2 regions of the Pseudoalteromonas sp. Of7M-16 genome follow, and region 1 is predicted to be linked to the other one. Evidence: predicted binding sites of a transcription regulator. Region 1 holds the regulator's gene; the other holds the start of a gene.
What was found. The regulator ArgR, encoded in region 1, controls arginine synthesis, uptake and breakdown. The targets are predictions, from matches to a motif close to ANTGAATANNTATTCANT.
Positions count from the first base shown of each region.

Region 1 (6,248 bases):
AAGGAAAGCACTCTCGTGCGGATTTGGTTTTGACTTCTAACTTTAGCGCAATGATCCAACTGGAAGACTTAGGTCTCACGCAAAAAATTGCCAGTAAAACGGTTGAGGGCAATATTCCAGCTTCATTTAGAGATCCTCAAGGGCAGTGGGTCGCTTTGACTAAGCGAGTGCGCAATGTCTACTCGTCCAAGTCGCGTTTAGGAAAATTGGAATCTCTTAGCTACGAAGAATTGGCGGATCCTAAATTTAAAGGAAAAATTTGCACTCGCTCTGGTAAGCATCCATACAACTTAGGTCTTGTTGCATCAATGATTGCTCACCACGGTGAAGCCCAAACAAAAGAGTGGTTAGTTGGCGTGAAAAACAACTTGGCCCGTAAGCCCCAGGGTAATGACCGTGCACAAGTTAAAGCAGTGAAAGAAGGCCTGTGTGATGTTGCACTGGGTAACAGCTACTACTTTGGTAAAATGATGACAGATGACAAACAAAAGTCTTGGGCTGACTCTGTTTACATCAACTTCCCTAACCAAAAAAATCGCGGCTCTCATTTAAATGTGTCAGGCGTGGTCTTAACCAAGTATGCAAAAAATAAAGAAAATGCCTTGAAACTCATAGAGTTTATGACGGACAATAAGGCTCAAAACATGTATGCATCGACGAATATGGAATATCCGGTTAAACCGGGCGTCGAATTATCTAAAATGGTAGCGTCATGGGGAGCGTTTAAGGAAGACAGCTTGCCACTTGCTGAAATTAGTAAATACCGTCCATTAGCGCTTAAGCTAATCGATGAGGTAAAATTTGACCTTTAATGCAGCTAAAAAATAAACTGTCGAATTGGCAGATAACAGCGTGGGTGATAGGTATTTGCCTGTCCACCCCGCTGGCGTTTCTCATTTTTGAATCATTACAAGGAGAGTCGGAAGTATTCTCACACCTGTGGAATACAGTTCTATGGGACTATATCAGCAATACAGTTTGGCTTATTGCCGGTGTGCTTCTACTCAGTGCGCTGATCGCGCTACCTCTTGGTTGGTTGACCGCCTATTGCCATTTTCCCGGCAAACGAATCTTTGAGTGGGCATTGATGCTGCCACTTGCGATGCCGACCTATATTATCGCTTATGTTTATACCGATATGCTCGATTATGCAGGCCCAGTGCAAATCTTTTTAAGAGATTGGTTTGGATGGTCAAGTCCTGACGACTATTGGTTTTTTGATATACGTACCTTGCCAGGTGCTATTGTCATGATAGCTCTCGTTCTTTACCCTTATTTATATTTGATTTTTAAAACAGCTTTGAGAGAGCAGTCTTTTAAGCTTGTGCAAGCGAGTCAATTAATGGGGTTATCCCCATTTCAGAGCTTTTTAAAAGTCAGTTTGCCTTTGTCTCGAGGAGCCATCGTTGCCGCACTTGCGTTGATCAGTATGGAGACCATGGCTGACTTCGCAACTGTACACTATTTTGCTGTAAGCACGTTAACAACAGCCGTATATGATACTTGGCTTGGCTATTATTCCCTTACCGCCGCTGCGAAAATATCAGGCATTATGTTGCTGTTTTTGTTCGTCGCCTTGACCTTAGAAAAAATGAGCCGCAAAAGTAATGTGGTGCATGAACGCCAAAGCAGCGTTAACGATACGAGTTTATACGAACTCAGTGGTAAAAGTGGGTGGCTAGCCACCACGTTTTGTAGCTTAGTTTTAATATTGGCGTTTTTTATTCCTGTAGGTGTACTGTTTTCTTATGCCATAGACTATTTCGATCAAGCTTGGAATGACGCGTTTTTTAATTATGCATGGCAAAGTCTAAAAATTAGTTTTTACGTCAGTATTATCGCTATCTTACTCAGTATTCTAGTGGTTTTTTATCAAAGAGTGGGCGACCAAAAGTCAAAAGGAGTACCTGGAAAAGTAGCAAGTATGGGCTATGCCTTACCTGGCACTGTTTTGGCAATTGCCGTATTACTTCCGCTAACTTTATTTGATGACTATCTAAATCAATGGTTTAGTGGCACAAGCTTTGAGCCGGGTCTACTACTGAGCGGTACTATTTTTGCTATGGTATTTGCTTATGTGGTGCGTTTTTATGCGATTGCACATGGTGCTGTAGAGGCTAGTTTTGTTCGGATTAGTCCAAGCATCGATATGGCCAGTGCATCGCTAGGTAAAAACAATTTACAAACACTTGGTCGCGTTCATATACCATTGCTTAAGCGAGGCATCCTCACTGCTGGGTTATTGGTCTTTATTGAGTGCATGAAAGAATTACCAGCGGCACTGTTACTCAGACCATTTAATTTTGAAACCTTAGCGACACATGTGTTTCAGTTTGTCAGCGATGAGCAATTGGAACTCGCTTCTATTTCGGCGTTGTTTATAGTGCTGGTTGGATTAATTCCCCTTTATTTAGTGAATCGCTCAATGGAGCAACAAACATAATGCACAGTCTTTCAATTGAATCATTGCAATATAGCTATGACGGACACGCCGTTATAGACAACCTTGATCTGCAAGTAAAAGAGAATGAAATTGTCTGTTTACTGGGTGCCAGTGGCTGCGGTAAAACCACCACTTTGAAGGCAATCGCTGGTTTGATCAGGCCGCAAAATGGTGTGATACGTATTGGCCAAAAACAGGTGAATGGGGATAGGGAATTTGTCGCACCGCAGCATCGTAATGTGGGCATGATGTTTCAGGATTATGCGCTGTTTCCACACTTGACGGTTGCGCAAAACGTTGCGTTTGGTTTGCGTAAACTAAGCCGAGTCGAAAAACAATCTCGTGTAGATGAAATGCTTGAGCTTGTGCACTTGGGGGCGTATGCAAAGCGCTTTCCTCACGAACTCTCTGGTGGCCAACAGCAACGTGTCGCAATAGCCAGAGCGTTGGCTTATAGGCCTAGCCTTTTACTGTTAGATGAGCCTTTTTCTAACATAGATGCGCAAGTAAGATTTCAGTTGATCAGTGATATACGCAGTATTATTAAAGATCAAAAAGTATCGGCGATTTTTGTCAGTCACTCTAAAGATGAGGCTTTTGCTTTTTCGGACCGTCTCGCGATTATGCATCAGGGTAAAATTGCGCAGCTAGGTTGTCCAACCGAGCTATTTCAACAACCGAAGAATCAGATTGTGGCAGAGTTTTTAGGGCGAGGAATATACCTGGACGCGACACATTCTGGAAATGGCTCTTTCCAAACTCAATTTGGACTGGTTGACTCTTTAACACAACAACAAAATGCTCAAAATAAAGGGAAAATCTTTGTTAGGCCGAGCCATATTGAATTATACAATACCGACAGTGGTGAGATAAAAGTAAATCAAGAAAGGTTTGTAGGCACAGAATATTTATACGCCATCGAGCTTCAAGGACAGCAATTGGAAATTGCTAAGCCAGCTGACAACCCTTTAGATTTGTCTAAACCTATCTCTTTAAAAATTAAGCCTCATGCGGTAAATTTCTTTTCTTAGAACGAATAACGATAGGGAAAAGGTATGGCCCAGCCGCAATCGGGGATCTGTGCAGAGGCAAACTTGCATGGCTTACATTTATTCTTCAATGTACTTGAAGGGCAAGATGAAGCTGTACGAGAGGCGCTTGCGCAGGCAGGGCGACTCCAAGATGAGTTGAGCGACAGGTTTTCAGAGTCTATGCTGAGTAGCTTTGTTGCTATTGGCGCCCAGTACTGGCCGCATATATACCCTGAGTTTATTCCGCCTGAATTAAAGAGTTTTCCGCATATTAAATCTGCAGATCATCTCATTCATAGCCAGCCATTTGATCTACTTTACGTGATCCGTTCTGATAGAGAAGATGTAAATCATTTATTTGCTCAAAGTGTGTTACACATGCTTTCAGGCAGTGTAGAGCTTGTTGCTCATGTCCGAGGGTTTCGCTTTTTAGATGGCCGCAACTTCAATGGTTTTATTTACGCCAGTGAGTCGCCTCATGGTCGCTTTAAACGCAAAGTGGCTTTAGTTGATAACCCTAATGGCATGGATCATCAAGGCAGCTATATCCATATTCAAAGAGTTAAGTTCGATTTGGCGCGGTGGCAGCAACTCGCGATTGCTGAGCAAGAGGCATTGATGGGGCGTACGCGCTTAGACAATAATTTAATTGAGCCCCGAGTTGCATTTAGTCACGCAAGTCGCGCTGAGCTTAAGGATGCACAAGGTCTGGTATTATTGCTTGATCAAAGTATGCCATTTGGTGATGTGTTTGAGCAGGGCAGTATCAACCTAAGTTGTGCAGCCCATGGTAACGCATTTGAAACCGTATTGATGAGTCGATTTGGCTTATTGTCGGGGCATGATTGCTACGATCCACTTTTGGATTACTCTGAAGCGGATATGGGGGCCTCTTTTTTTGCACCATCTTTGCAGTTTTTATCTGAGATGGCGCAAATCATGAGTGATGACTAGGCCTTACACATTATCAAATAAGGTTTTTACTTTTTCTAATGTTGCATCTATCTCAGAGACTTTTGCTGGTGCAATGAAAATTGTGTCATCGCCAGCTATTGTGCCAAGTACACCGTCTGCACTGCCCAAAGAGTCTAGCAAGCGAGCGATTAGCTGAGCGGCTCCAGGACTGGTTCTGATTATGATCATCATTTCATTGTGCATGATGTCAATGACTAGCTGTCGCAGGGGGCTCTTCGCTGTAGGTACGCCCATTTCTGCAGGAAGGCAATAAACCATTTCTTGTTTGGCATTTCTTGTTCGGACTGCACCAAATTTACTCAGCATTCTAGACACTTTACTTTGGCTGATATTGTCAAAGCCTTGATCTTTTAGCGCATCAACGATTTCGCCTTGAGAACCGAAGTTTTCCTCTCTTAAAAGTGCTTTAAAGGCTTTCACTAAGGCTTCTTGTTTGTCTTGCGCTTGCATATACATCTCTTCTTTCAATTTTGGTTGCCCGATTTTACACAAATCATCTCAGTTACCCAAATTTTCACGCTGGAGTTATTTTCATGGAGTATCGTAAAGACAAATTGCAACAAGTTGTGTCTTGTTTACAACTATAGTCGAAAAAATCTCGAAAATAATGCGGATTAATTTGTCTTTACCCGCGCTTTTCATTATCTTTACTGCACACTAAATTCTTACCTTCAATATATGGAGAATTATAATGAAAGTTGCTGTATTAGGTGCCGCTGGTGGTATCGGTCAAGCGTTGTCACTTCTGCTTAAAAACGGTTTACCTGCGGGCTCTGAGCTAGCACTATATGATGTTGCACCGGTTGTTCCTGGTGTTGCCGTTGATCTTTCTCACATCCCAACAGCTGTTAATGTAGCTGGCTACGGAAAAGACGATTTAGACCCAGCACTAGCTGGTGCTGATATTGTATTGATCCCTGCTGGTATGCCACGTAAGCCTGGCATGGACCGTGCGGATCTGTTCAATGTAAACGCGAGTATCGTTAGAACTCTAGCTGAAGGTATCGTAAAGAACTGTCCTAAAGCGTTCGTTGGCATCATCACAAACCCTGTAAATGGCACTGTGCCAATTGTACGTGAAGTATTCAAAAAAGCAGGCACTTATGATGCTGCACGCGTATTCGGTGTAACAACTCTTGATGTTATCCGTGCTGAAACTTTCATCGCTGAGCTAAAAGGCCTAGACGTTTCTGAAGTTAAAGTGCCGGTTATCGGTGGTCACTCAGGTACTACTATCCTACCTCTACTTTCTCAAGTAGAAGGTGTTGAGTTCACTGACGAAGAAGTTGCTTCTCTTACTACACGTATCCAAAATGCAGGTACTGAAGTTGTTGAAGCTAAAGCGGGTGGTGGTTCTGCAACGCTTTCTATGGGTGCAGCAGCAGCGCGTTTTTGTTTCTCACTTGTTAAAGGTCTACAAGGCGAAGAGAACGTATTTGAGTACGCTTATGTTGAAGGTAACACAGGCGACGCAGAATTCTTCGCACAGCCTATCCGCCTTGGTAAAAATGGTGTAGAAGAGCTACTACCTTACGGTGAGCTAAGTGCATTTGAGCAAAAAGCAAAAGACGATATGCTTGCTACGCTTGAAAAAGACATCAAAGAAGGTGTTGATTTCATGGCTTAATGCCAAGTTATCATGCTGAGTATAAAAGCTGCTTCTTAAGCAGCTTTTTTGTTTTTGGTGAGCCGGTGTGACACGGTCAAGTGCCTCTTTGGTCACCCATAAAAAAACCGACAACTTGCCGGCTTTTCTTTAAGTAAATATAGGTTTTTAATTAGTGAAGGATACGTGCTCT
Region 1 is NZ_JAKRFY010000015.1:85,428-91,675, forward strand. It holds gene MHN81_RS16015 (Fe(3+) ABC transporter substrate-binding protein) at 1-812, shown strand, start outside; gene MHN81_RS16020 (iron ABC transporter permease) at 812-2,443, shown strand; gene MHN81_RS16025 (ABC transporter ATP-binding protein) at 2,443-3,474, shown strand; gene MHN81_RS16030 (Dyp-type peroxidase) at 3,499-4,428, shown strand; gene argR (transcriptional regulator ArgR) at 4,432-4,899, opposite strand; gene mdh (malate dehydrogenase) at 5,141-6,076, shown strand; gene serA (phosphoglycerate dehydrogenase) at 6,228-6,248, opposite strand, start outside.

Region 2 (6,248 bases), on a different contig from region 1:
CCGCTTCATCGAAATTTGGAACCTAGTGTTTATGCAATACAACCGTCATGCTGACGGCACTATGGAACCATTGCCAAACCAGTCTGTTGACACAGGTATGGGTCTTGAACGTATTTCTGCGATTATGCAAGGTGTGCACTCAAACTATGAAATTGATTTATTCCAAGCACTTATCAAAGCGACTGCTGAAGTAACAGGCGCTCAAGACTTAGAAGACAAATCATTACGCGTTGTTGCGGATCATATTCGTTCATGTGCATTTTTAATTGCCGATGGTGTTATGCCTTCAAATGAAGGTCGAGGCTATGTACTACGTCGTATCATTCGTCGTGCTGTTAGACATGGTAACAAACTCGGTGCGCAAGGGGCATTCTTCCATAAATTGGTTGGTGCACTGGCAGCGCAAATGGGTGAAGCCTACCCTGAGCTAATCAAGCAACAGGCAATCATCGAAAAAGTACTGCGTATTGAAGAAGAGCAGTTTGGGAAAACATTAGATCGTGGCTTAGCAATTTTGGAAGAAAACTTAGCGGGTCTTGAAGGTGATGTCATCCCTGGTGATCTTGTATTCAAGCTATACGATACATACGGCTTCCCAGCTGATTTAACAGCTGATGTTGCACGTGAGCGCTTTATGACTATTGATGAGCGCGGTTTTAAAGCGGCTATGGAAGCGCAGCGTAAGCAGGCACAGCAAGCGGGTAAGTTTGGTGCTGATTATAATGAGCAGCTGAAATCTGAAAAAGTCACAGACTTTAAAGGATATAGCTCTGTTCAATATAGCGGCACTGTGGTTGAGTTGTTTGCTGAAGGTGAAAGTGTTTCAGAGCTAGCCGATCAGCAAAAAGGCATCGTCGTACTTGACCGCACACCATTTTACGCAGAGTCAGGTGGTCAGGTTGGTGACACAGGTATTTTAAAAGTGTCTGGTGGCGAATTTGTCGTAACAGATACACAAAAACTGGGCAATGCATTTGCGCACCATGGTTATGTGACAGGTCGCCTAGGTATTAACGACAAAGTAGATGCTCAAATTGATGCTGAGCGTCGTGAACGCATCAAGAAAAACCACACTGCAACGCATATCTTGCACGAAGCATTGCGTCAAATTTTAGGTGATCACGTCGCGCAAAAAGGCTCGCTTGTGATGGCTGATAAGTTGCGTTTTGACTTCTCACATTTTGAAGGTGTGACCAAAGATCAGCTTCGCGAGATTGAAACTGCAGTAAACGATGAAATTCGTGCGAACTTTGCGTTGAATACTGAGTTAATGGATATCGATGATGCGAAAGCCAAAGGTGCAATGGCCCTATTTGGTGAAAAGTATGACGATGAAGTGCGCGTTGTATCGATTGGCGACTATTCAATCGAATTATGTGGTGGTACACACGTAGAACGCGCTGGTGATATTGGCTTCTTAAAAATCGTATCTGAAGGTGGTATTGCAGCTGGCGTGCGTCGAATCGAGGCCGTCACGGGCGAAGATGCTGTGAATTATGTTGCGGAGCAAGAGAAAGCGCTTGCAGATATTGCTGCACTAGTGAAAGGCGATAGTACAAGTGCACTTGAAAAAGTAGCAGCCTTAATCGAAAAAGCTAAAGGCCTTGAAAAACAAGTAAGTCAGTTAAATGATAAGCTTGCAAGTGCAGCTGGTGCGTCGCTAATCGAATCTGCAGTAGATGTAAATGGCATCAAGCTGCTTGTTGCCAACGTAGCCGGCACTGAGTCAAAAGCACTGCGTGGCATGGTTGATGATCTTAAGAATAAGATGGGCTCAGGGGTTATTGCCTTAGGTGTTGCTAATGGCGACAAAGTCAGCTTAATTGCTGGTGTGACTAAAGACTTAACCGGTCAGGTAAAAGCCGGAGAGCTGGTTAACCATATGGCTGCTCAAGTAGGTGGCAAGGGCGGTGGTCGCCCTGATATGGCACAAGCTGGTGGCTCTCAACCTGAAAACTTGGAAGCGGCACTGGCCAGTGTTCCTGTATGGTTGAATGAGAAAACTCAATAACTTGTGGCATTAATTGTAAAGAAGTTTGGTGGCACCTCAGTTGGCTCTATTGAGCGAATTGAGGCCGTTGCCGAACTGATTATTAGAGCTAAACAGCAGGGACATCAAGTCGTTGTTGTGGTGTCGGCAATGTCAGGTGAGACCAATCGATTATTGTCTCTTGCAAAGCAGATTGATGATCGACCGAGTGCACGAGAGTTAGACGTCTTGTTAACGACAGGGGAGCAGGTTTCTATTGCTTTGCTGGCAATGGCAATCGTCAAGCGAGGGCATTCCGCCGTGAGCTTATTAGCAGATCAAATCGGCATTAAAACAGACAATGTTTTTGGTAAAGCGCGGATACATGATATTGATGTCGATCGCTTACAGCAAGAGCTAGAGCACAACCGTATTGCAATTGTCGCAGGGTTTCAAGGGCGTGATACTGAAGGCAATATAACAACTTTAGGTCGTGGTGGCACCGATACTTCCGCAGTTGAAATTGCCGCTGCAATTTCAGCAGATGAATGTCAAATCTATACCGATGTTGATGGTGTTTATACCACGGATCCAAGAATTGAGCCTCGAGCACAGCGCATGGAGCAAATTACCTTTGAGGAAATGCTGGAGTTAGCTAGCTTGGGCGCAAAGGTGTTGCAAATAAGATCTGTCGAAGCCGCTGGTAGGTATAACTTACCGTTGAGGGTTTTATCAACTTTTAAGCCTGATTCTGGCACATTAATTAGCTACGAGGAACCAAAAGTGACAAGTAGAACTGTATCAGGCATTGCATATCAAAAAGATGAAGCTTTGTTGATTGTTCGTCAAGTTCCTGAAAACCCAAGCTCTTTAGCCAGAGTTCTGTGTCTTTTGGCTGAGTTTGATATTGAAGTGGACATGATAAGTCAAATTAATCATCAAGTTGGCAAAATAGACTATGCTTTAACTGTACACAGCAACGAGTATGCACAAGCGTTAGATGTATTAAATAGCAATTTAGTCGCATTGGGTGCTTCGTGTGTCGAGGGCAATGCAGAAGTTGCAAAAATCTCTGCTGTGGGTGTAGGAATGAAGTCTCACTCTGGCATCGCAGGCATATTCTTTGATGCGTTGGCTAACGAAAATATTCATACGCTTTTAGTATCGACCTCAGAGATAAAAATCTCAGTTTTGGTAGAAGAGCGCTATTTAGAGCTGGCTGTAAGAGCACTTCATAGTGCATTTAGCTTAGAAAGTCGTGATTAAGCAATAATTTTGCTTACTTTTACATGAACTTTTAATTAAAATGAACTTGACGCGGAATCTTTTAAATTTTGGAATAACAGGAGCAAGAGAATGCTAATTCTAACTCGCCGTGTAGGCGAAACCCTGATGATTGGTGATGAAGTGACAGTAACGGTACTTGGTGTAAAAGGAAATCAGGTTCGTATCGGCGTAAACGCACCAAAAGACGTTTCGGTACACCGTGAAGAAATCTACATGAGAATTCAAGCGGAAAAATCTAATCCGACAGGTAATATGTAACTGTTATAACATGTTACTAATGTTCGAGAAATGGCCACTTATACGTGGCTATTTTTTTGTCTGCTGAAAAATAAATGCATAAGCTTCATTATCCAGTGCCTGTCTAGATATGTATTGGCGATACTTGCCATGCTCCAATAAAATGCCTTTTTCCGTCTCTATGACGTTATCTATATCTTGCCATTGGAGTTGAAAAGCTCGATAAGGGTTATGTGCGTTGATCCCCTGTTCGCTAATTTCTAAAACAACCTTTGAGCCACTGGCTCTGCTCAACATTTGTCTAGCGACCCACCAAGGACGTCGATAATAGAATGAAACACCTTCTATTACTGCAAGTACAAACAAAAAGTTTCCTAAATAGGCTTGTTCAAGTAGGTAGTGAGATACAGAGCCTAATATCAGTAAAAAACCAATCAGGCCGTATTTGGGCTTATGATGTTGGCTAAATGACACAGATTCATCAAAGCATTCCTGAAAATATTGCTTATCTAGCGTGAATTCACTATGAAACACGAGTATTCCTCAAGTTGGCTAATCCTCAATTATACGATGTTCAGTCCCGCGTTTGAATCTCAAAATTCAACGCAAGTGCTGCTGTAATAAAACATCATTAAATTGCCCCTATATCCGTACTTAAGTCACTGTTTATGGTAACTCAAACTGAATTTAAGAGCATTTACTCCTGTTGCAAAATTTGAACTTGCTATATAGGTAAGACCAATTATTTGTCGGTTAATAATGGAGCTGTGGTGTCGTAATTAAGTAATAGCTTATCGTTATTTAGTCTATATATCTTGAGTATTTTTCATATTTATTTGGCAAAGTTGGGGTTGGTTTACCATCATTGTTCAATAAGTGTGTGAAATGAATACAAAAAACATTATTGGTAATACCAATTTACAACGCGCTTTACATGAAGTGTTTGTTTGATATGATGGTTGAATAAATATTTACAAAAGTTGCCTATCTATTTCCTTAAATGGGTAGGTGTAAACAAATAAATAACAACTAAGGGGGCGGAGATGGAAATCAGCGAATTGCTAGCGCAGGCTGCCAATCTTATGTTAACTGGCATGATTGGTGTGTTTTTATTTTTATCTATTCTGATCTTTGCGGTAAAGGCTTTATCAAAGTTTGCTGCAACAGGGCAAGAGTTGGAGCAACCTAACGTCAAGAAGCCTTCGACAAAGTCTACATCAACAGGCGTGCCTGCGGCACATATCGCGGCGATCAGCGCTGCAGTTTCTCAATTTAGACAAAACAACTAAGGGGTATCTCATGTCAAAACTAAAACTCACAGAATTAGTCCTCAGAGATGCTCACCAATCTTTATTAGCGACGCGTATGCGCCTTGAAGATATGTTACCTATCGCAGAAGAGCTTGATAAGGTTGGCTATTGGTCAGTGGAGTCATGGGGGGGCGCGACTTTTGATGCGTGTATTCGTTATCTTGGTGAAGATCCCTGGTATCGGATCCGCGCGCTCAAAGAGGCGATGCCAAACACGCAACAGCAGATGTTATTACGTGGTCAAAATCTGCTGGGGTACCGTCACTATGCAGACGACGTAGTTGAAAAGTTTGTTACGCGAGCACATCAAAATGGCGTCGATGTGTTTAGAATTTTTGACGCGATGAATGACGTTCGCAACCTTGAAACAGCCATTCGCGCGGCAATTAAAGTCGGCGCGCATGCGCAGGGTACAATTTCTTATACAGTAAGCCCAGTACATAACCTTGAGAGTTGGCTGAAACAGGCAAAGCAGTTGGAAGAAATGGGCTGTCACTCAATTTGTATTAAAGACATGGCAGGGTTACTCAATCCATACGATGCTGAAACTTTAATTTCTGAGCTCAAACGTACCGTATCGGTACCAATTGCGATGCAGTGTCATGCGACGACCGGGTTAAGTACCGCGACGTATCAAAAAGCCATTGATTCAGGTATTGATATGTTAGATACCGCGATCTCATCAATGAGTATGACATACGGTCACAGTGCGACGGAGACACTTGTCTCAATTGTGGAAGGCACGAAACGAGACACGGGATTGGATTTAGATCAACTCGAATCGATAGCTTCTTATTTTAGAGACGTACGTAAAAAGTATGCGGCCTTTGAAGGCAGCCTAAAAGGCGTGGATGGCCGTATTCTGTCTGCACAAGTACCCGGCGGTATGTTGACCAATATGGAAAACCAGCTCAAAGAGCAAGGTGCCGGAGATAAATTGGATGAGGTATTGAGTGAGATACCTCATGTACGTAAAGATCTTGGGTTTATTCCTTTGGTTACACCGACGTCTCAAATAGTTGGAACGCAAGCTGTGCTCAATGTGTTAACCGGTGAGCGTTATAAAACCATTACCAAAGAAACGTCGGGAGTATTAAAAGGAGAGTATGGTGAGACGCCAGCTCCTGTTGACGAAGAATTACGCGCTCGTGTGCTTGATGGCCAAGAGCCTATTACGTGTAGGCCTGCAGACCTAATCGAGCCAGAAATGGACAGCTTAGAGGCTGACTTGTTATCGAAGGCTAAAGAAGACGGGATCGAACTTGCAGAGTCTGTGGTTGATGATGTATTGACTTATGCTTTGTTTCCTCAAATCGGCTTAAAATTCTTAAAAAATAGATATAACCCAGAGGCATTTGAGCCAAATCCGAGCTTGGTCGTCAATACCGCTACGGAAAATGTAGTAAAACAAGCTGCGCCTGTTCGCTCAAAACAAGAGAATGAGC
Region 2 is NZ_JAKRFY010000045.1:13,340-19,587, forward strand. It holds gene alaS (alanine--tRNA ligase) at 1-2,011, shown strand, start outside; gene MHN81_RS27415 (aspartate kinase) at 2,015-3,235, shown strand; gene csrA (carbon storage regulator CsrA) at 3,326-3,514, shown strand; gene MHN81_RS27425 (YcxB family protein) at 3,563-4,027, opposite strand; gene MHN81_RS27430 (OadG family transporter subunit) at 4,537-4,782, shown strand; gene oadA (sodium-extruding oxaloacetate decarboxylase subunit alpha) at 4,793-6,248, shown strand, end outside.
Region 2: the regulator ArgR is predicted to act here: its motif matches at 4,452-4,469, upstream of MHN81_RS27430 (OadG family transporter subunit).